2 linked regions of the Bradyrhizobium diazoefficiens genome follow. The main gene of each other region encodes a partner of the protein of the gene in region 2 in a complex. Links are inferred from orthologs where the notes say so. Each region holds a gene or a part of one and is shown on either strand. Other genes may lie near its edges. The genes, in order: accD and JJE66_RS12310.

The links.
Region 1: the proteins of JJE66_RS12310 (region 2) and accD are in contact, whole or in part, in a solved structure (PDB 8UXZ), measured with the Escherichia coli proteins. The link is inferred for Bradyrhizobium diazoefficiens from one-to-one orthologs.

The regions. Positions count from the first base shown.
Region 1 is NZ_JAENXS010000001.1:2,125,516-2,128,756, forward strand. What follows is about bases 1-2,925. They hold accD (acetyl-CoA carboxylase, carboxyltransferase subunit beta), read right to left. Parts: upstream 1,972-2,925; coding sequence 1,030-1,971; downstream 1-1,029. Other genes in these bases: JJE66_RS09935 (folylpolyglutamate synthase/dihydrofolate synthase family protein), read right to left, coding at 1-1,033; trpA (tryptophan synthase subunit alpha), read right to left, coding at 2,085-2,921. Also shown: JJE66_RS09950 (endonuclease domain-containing protein), read left to right, coding at 2,994-3,241.
Region 2 is NZ_JAENXS010000001.1:2,617,126-2,620,195, forward strand. What follows is about bases 51-2,804. They hold JJE66_RS12310 (acetyl-CoA carboxylase carboxyltransferase subunit alpha), read right to left. Parts: upstream 2,032-2,804; coding sequence 1,069-2,031; downstream 51-1,068. Other genes in these bases: JJE66_RS12305 (murein L,D-transpeptidase family protein), read right to left, coding at 51-621; xerD (site-specific tyrosine recombinase XerD), read right to left, coding at 2,220-2,804. Outside these bases: more of JJE66_RS12305, read right to left, coding at 1-50; more of xerD, read right to left, coding at 2,805-3,070. UniProt on the Escherichia coli protein: Component of the acetyl coenzyme A carboxylase (ACC) complex. First, biotin carboxylase catalyzes the carboxylation of biotin on its carrier protein (BCCP) and then the CO(2) group is transferred by the carboxyltransferase to acetyl-CoA to form malonyl-CoA.

The sequences.
Region 1 (3,241 bases), 490 kb from region 2 along the record:
ACACCCGCTCTTCGAGATCGCCGAGTGCGGCGGCGGCGACCCGGCCGCCCTCGGCATTGTGGCCGCCATCGAGCCAGATCTCTGACCCCTGCGGCCCCCAGGAGAGCAGTTCGCCCGAGGTGATGCGCTGCATCCGCGCCGGCCATTCGGCACCGACAATGCCGGCCTCGAATGCCGCCTGGTTGACCTTGAAAGTCGAAATCGCGCGCAGCGTCGCGATCGCAAGGCCGGCATTGTCGAACTGATGACGGCCGAACAGGCGCGGCGCCGCCAGATCCATCAGGCCGCGCTCGTCGGAATAGACCAGACGGCCACGCTCGACATTGACATGCCAGCTTTCGCCGGCCGCAAACAGCGGCGCGCGCATTCGCTTGGCCTCCGCCTCAATGACCGCGATCGCCTCAGGCATCTGCTCGGCGCAAACCACGGGTACGCCGCGCTTGATGATCGCCGCCTTCTCGCCCGCAATCGACGTCAGCGTATCGCCGAGGAAGTCCATGTGGTCCATGCTGATCGGCGTGATCACGCAGGCCGCAGGCTGATCGACCACATTGGTCGAGTCGAGCCGGCCGCCGAGCCCGACTTCAAGCAACACGGCATCGGCGGGATTTTGCGCGAACAGATGGAAGGCGGCCGCGGTCTTCAGCTCAAAGACAGTGGCGGGCTCGCCGGCATTGACGCGCTCGACCTCTTGCAGCGCCGCGCACAATTCGTCGTCGCTAACGAGCACGCCGCCACCGGGGCGGCCGAGGCGGAAACATTCGTTGATGCGAACCAGATAGGGCGAGGTGTAGGCGTGGACGCGCAAGCCCGCCGCCTCCAGCGTCGCGCGCAGATAGGCAACCGTCGAGCCCTTGCCGTTGGTGCCGGCGACGTGGATCACCGGCGGCAGCTTGCGTTCGGGATGACCGAGCCGCTCGAGCAGGCGGTGCATCCGCTCGAGCCCGAGATCGATGCGCTTTTGATGCAGGGCCGACAGCCGCCCGATCAATTCGTCGAGCGACGGCTTTGCGCTGTCGGAGGACGCGTTCACGCGTGCGGCGCAGCCGGCGCCGTCTCAGCGGCCGATACGATCTGCGCAGGGCTGACGACGGGCTGCATTGATTTCGACGCATTCTCCTGCGCTGGCGCCCTGGTCAGCAGGCGGCATAGCCGCGCCAAGGTCGGACGCAATTCATGGCGATGCACGACCATGTCGACCATGCCGTGCTCTTTGAGATATTCGGCGCGCTGGAAGCCCTCAGGCAGCTTTTCGCGAATGGTCTGCTCGATCACGCGCGCGCCGGCAAAGCCGATCAGCGCGCCGGGCTCGGCGATCTGCACGTCGCCGAGCATCGCGTAGGACGCTGTGACGCCGCCGGTGGTCGGGTTGGTCAGCACGACGATATAGGGCTGCTTGGCCTCGCGCAGCATCTGCACGCCGACCGTGGTGCGCGGCATCTGCATCAGCGACAGGATGCCTTCCTGCATGCGCGCGCCGCCGGATGCGGCGAACACGATGAAGGGCGACTTCTTCTCGACCGCGAGCTCGAGCCCGCGCACGAGGGCTTCACCGGCAGCCATGCCGAGCGAGCCGCCCATGAAATCGAAATCCTGCACGGCGACGACGACGGCGGCGCCTTCGAGCTTGCCATAGCCGATCTTGACCGCGTCGTTCAGATTGGTGCGCGCCCGCGCATCCTTGATGCGATCGACATACTTCTTCTCATCACGAAACTTCAGCGGGTCGGGCGTGACGTCGGGCAAGGCGACATCGAACCAGGTCTCGTTGTCGAAGATCGACTTGAGCCGCGCCACCGCGCCCATGCGCATGTGGTAGTTCGAGCCGGGGATGACGAACTGGTTGGCCTCGACGTCCTTGTAGAACACGAGCTGCCCGGAATCCGGACACTTGATCCACAGATTCTCCGGCGTCTCCCGCCGCAGCATGTTGCGGATCTTCGGCCGGACCACATTGGTAAGCCAGTTCATGGTTTGCTCCGATGTGCTGGCCCCAGTGGGGACCGCCTGAAGGGATATATATGGCGACCGGGCCATTGCCCGGCAAGCCGCCGTGTCGCCCGCCTTGGCAGCGGAATTGTGGCTTATTCGGCCGTCTGTTGCGCGCCCTTGACGCCCTGGGCCAGGACCGCCGTCAGCTCAGCCACGGCGTTGACGGTTTTGGCGGTCGCGCGGTCGTCCGCATCGAGGCTGTTCTTGAGCGCATCAACCAGCGCGGTACCGACCACCGAACCATCGGCCTTCTCGGCAATGGCGCGCGCCGCCTCCGGCGTGCGGATGCCGAAACCAACGCAGATCGGCAGCTTGGTATGCCGCTTGATGCGCGCGACAGCTTCACCGACAGTATTCGCATCCGCAGCCGCGGCACCGGTGATGCCGGCGATAGAGACGTAATAGACAAAGCCTGACGTGTTCGCGAGCACCGCGGGCAGGCGCTTGTCGTCGGTGGTCGGGGTCGCGAGGCGAATGAAGTTCAGGCCCGCCTTCAGCGCGGGAATGCAAAGCTCGTCGTCTTCCTCCGGCGGCAGATCGACGATGATCAGGCCGTCAACGCCGGCCGTCTTGGCATCAGCCAAAAACTTGTCGACGCCGTAAATGTAGATCGGATTGTAATAGCCCATCAGCACCAGCGGCGTGACATTGTCGTCCTTGCGGAAGCCGCGCACGAGGTCGAGCGTCTTCTTCAACGTCATTCCGTTCTTGAGCGCGCGCAAGCCCGCAGCCTGAATCGAGGGACCATCCGCCATCGGGTCGGTGAAGGGAATGCCGAGCTCGATCACATCGGCGCCGGCCTTGGGCAGCGCCTTGACGATATTGAGCGACGTCGTGAGATCGGGATCACCGGCCATCACATAGGTGACAAAGGCCGAGCGGCCCGCTTTCTTCAACTCGGCGAAACGGGTGTCGATACGCGTGGTCATGATTCCGCGGCCGCTGTGCTATACCTCTCCCCGTCGGGGAGAGGTCGGCTGCGAAGCAGCCGGGTGAGGGGGATGGAAAGGTTCAAGTCGAGAGCACGAAGGCTCCGCGAGTCGCAGACAAGCGCAGAAGCGAAGCTTTGGCAGGCGCTACGCAACCGGCAGCTCGCTCGCTGGACGTTTCGCCGCCAGCACCCTGTCGATCGATACGTCGTTGATTTCGTGACGCTGGACGGAAAACTGATCATTGAGGTCGACGGCGTCACGCATTCCAGCCCGACCGAGATCGAACGCGATGAAGCCAGGACCAAGGTGCTCGAGGC
Region 2 (3,070 bases):
ATTGTTGCGGTGCCTGGCCATGTTCACCGGCGTCATCCTGAAAGGATACGCCTGGAACTGGAACGCCTTCTGGCCGCCGAAGAAGGACTCGCGTCCCAGCGAATAGATCTCCGCGATCTGCTCGTCGGTCATGGCGTAGCAGCCGCGCGACGAGCAATCGCCATGCACCATCAGCTGCGAGCCGGTGCGGCCGAGCGCCTTGTCGAAGGCGTTGGGGAAGCCGGTGTTGAACGACAGGTAATAGGCCGATTGCGGATTCATCTGGCTCGGGCTGATCGAGTAGAATCCTTCCGGCGCCTGGCGGTCGCCTTCGCGCACCTTCGGACCGAGATCGCCGGACCAGCGGCAGATCGGATAGGTCTTGAGCAGGGCGAACTGGCCGGAGCGGGTCTGCTTCCAGATCTCGAGCTCGGCCTCCTGCTTGAACAGGCGGATCAGGATCGGCGATTGCAGATCCATGTCCTTCTCACCCATCGCGGCGACGAGTTTTGGCGAGACCGGCTGGTTGGCCTTGGCGTTGTTCGCCAGCGACACCTGATCGGTGTCGCAGCCGGCGAGCAGAACGCTGGCGGCAAGCGCAATCGAAGCCAGGAGCGCGCGAGCAAGCGAACGAGAATTCAAGGTGGACCCCACAACGTGCCGGGCAAGGAGCGCGAACCCCGATTCTTGGAGCATGGTCTGACCGGATCTCCGGACTTTTTCAGACCAGGCGCCTGCGCTTATGCCCTGAAGCCATTGATTAAAATTCTAACCTCCGCGCCGACGGGTCGCAACCCGACCGGGGATCACGAGCCCGTTGGCCCGAAGGCGTGGTCAACAGAGACTTAAACTGGGCCGTAACTTGGGACGATTTCGGGCCTTGCGGCCAAACCAGTACTGAGATCGCCGATTTGGGCAAAAAAAGGGTTAACGCCGGGTTACCTGAGGAGCTGCGTAAGGTGGGTTAGCCCTGCAGATGTGCGAAGCGCATCTGCTCGGCGTAACCCACCTCTTCTCGTTTCGCGGAGACAAACAGTGGTGGGTTACGCCTTCGGCTAACCCACCCTACGGCACCGGAATCTGCCCGAATCAGCCCAGTTTCCGGCCGATATCGAGGAATTTCTGCCGGCGTTGCTTGCGGATGGCGTCGCCGTCGAGGCCCCGGAGCTCGTCGAAGGCCTTGGCGATGGCATCGCCCGTGGTGGCGATCATGGCCGCGGGGTCGCGGTGGGCGCCGCCGACCGGCTCCTTCAGGATGCTGTCGATCACCCCGAAGCGCAGCATGTCCTGGGCGGTGATCTTCATGTTGTTGGCGGCTTCCTGCGCCTTGCTGCCGTCGCGCCAGAGGATGGAGGAGGCGGCTTCCGGCGAGATCACGCTGTAGATCGCGTGCTCCAGCATCAACACCTTGTTGGCGGTGGTGATGGCGATGGCGCCGCCCGACATGCCCTCGCCGGTGATGATGGCGACGTTCGGCACGGTTAGCGCCATGCAGGCATCGGTCGAGCGCGCGATCGCCTCGGCCTGCCCCCGCTCCTCGGCGCCGATGCCGGGATAGGCGCCGGCGGAATCGGCGAGCGACAGCACCGGCAGGCCGAACCGCTCGGCCATCTCCATCAGCCGCACGCATTTGCGATAGCCCTCGGGCCGCGCCATGCCGAAATTATGCTTGATGCGGCTCTCGGTGGAATCGCCCTTTTCCTGACCCATCACGCAGATCGCCTCGCCGCGGAAGCGGCCGAAGCCCGCGACCAGCGCCTCGTCCTCGCCGAACTTGCGGTCGCCGGCGAGCGGGGTGAATTCGGTGACCAGGCCCTTGATGAAGTCATTGAAATGCGGCCGCTGCGGATGCCGCGCCACCAGCGTCTTCTGCCACGGCGTCAGGTTCAGATAGAGGTCGGCCAGCGCCTGCGCCGCCTTGTCCTCGATCCGGCCGATCTCATCACTGATATCGGTGCCGGAGGCCGCCAGCGTCCTGAGCTCGTCGAGCTTGGAGTCGAGCTCGGCGACGGGCTTTTCGAAATCGAGATAGCTGCGCATCTGGTCTGGCATCAACTCAATATAACGGGACAGGGCGAGGACGCGAAGCGAGGTTGGCTTCCTCGAAAGAAGTGTAGCTTCTTCAAGGGTTTGACCTGTGCGCTCGCGGAAGCGCGCCAAATCACTGACAAGGCCACGGCTCTTTCTGCGGAGATGTGGCCGAAGTCAAGGCGGTTTCGCCCGCCGCCGCACGGCGGCGGCTACTTCTCCGCCAGCGGGTGCAGGTCGCGCACGAGGCTCTTCAGCCGCTCCTCGACCACATGGGTGTAGATCTGGGTGGTCGAGATGTCGGTGTGTCCGAGCAGGGTCTGCACGATGCGCAAATCCGCGCCGTTGTGCAGGAGGTGGCTGGCAAAGGCGTGGCGCAGCACATGCGGGGAGACCAGCCGGGCTTGCAGGCCCGAGGCGACCGCGAGCTCTTTGAGGTCGCGGGCAAAGTGCTGTCGCGTCAGATGCCCGCTCTCGCCGAACGAGGGAAACAGCCATTTCGAGGTGGCGAGGCTGTCCTTCTTCTTTTCCGCCTTTGCAGCTTCCGTCGCTGCGAGATAATCCGCCATCGCCTGCCGCGAGGCCTCGTTCAGCGGCACCAGGCGTTCCTTGTCGCCCTTGCCTCGCACCACGATCATGCGGGCGTCGCGTTTGGCCGCCGTGCGCGGCAGCGCCACCAGCTCGGAGACGCGCAGGCCCGTGGCGTAGAGCACCTCGAGCAGGCAATAGAGCCGCAAAGCCCGCAACCGCTGCGACGGCGAGGCGTCTGCGGCCTCGCTCATCTCCTTGGCGCGGCGGAGCATGCGGTCGACATCGGCGATCGACAGCACTTTTGGCAGCCCGCGGCCGCGCTTCGGCCCGGACAGGATCGCCGCGGGATCCTCGGCTCGGATCCGCTCGCTCAGCAGGAAGCGAAACAGATGCCGTATCGCCGACAGCCGCCGCGCGACACTGGAGGATTTGAAGCCGCGCGCATCGAGATCGCCGAGATAGTCGCGCAGCGTCTGCGTCTCGGCGTCCGCAAAGCTGTGACCAACGCGAGTCAAAAATTCCGAGAAATCCG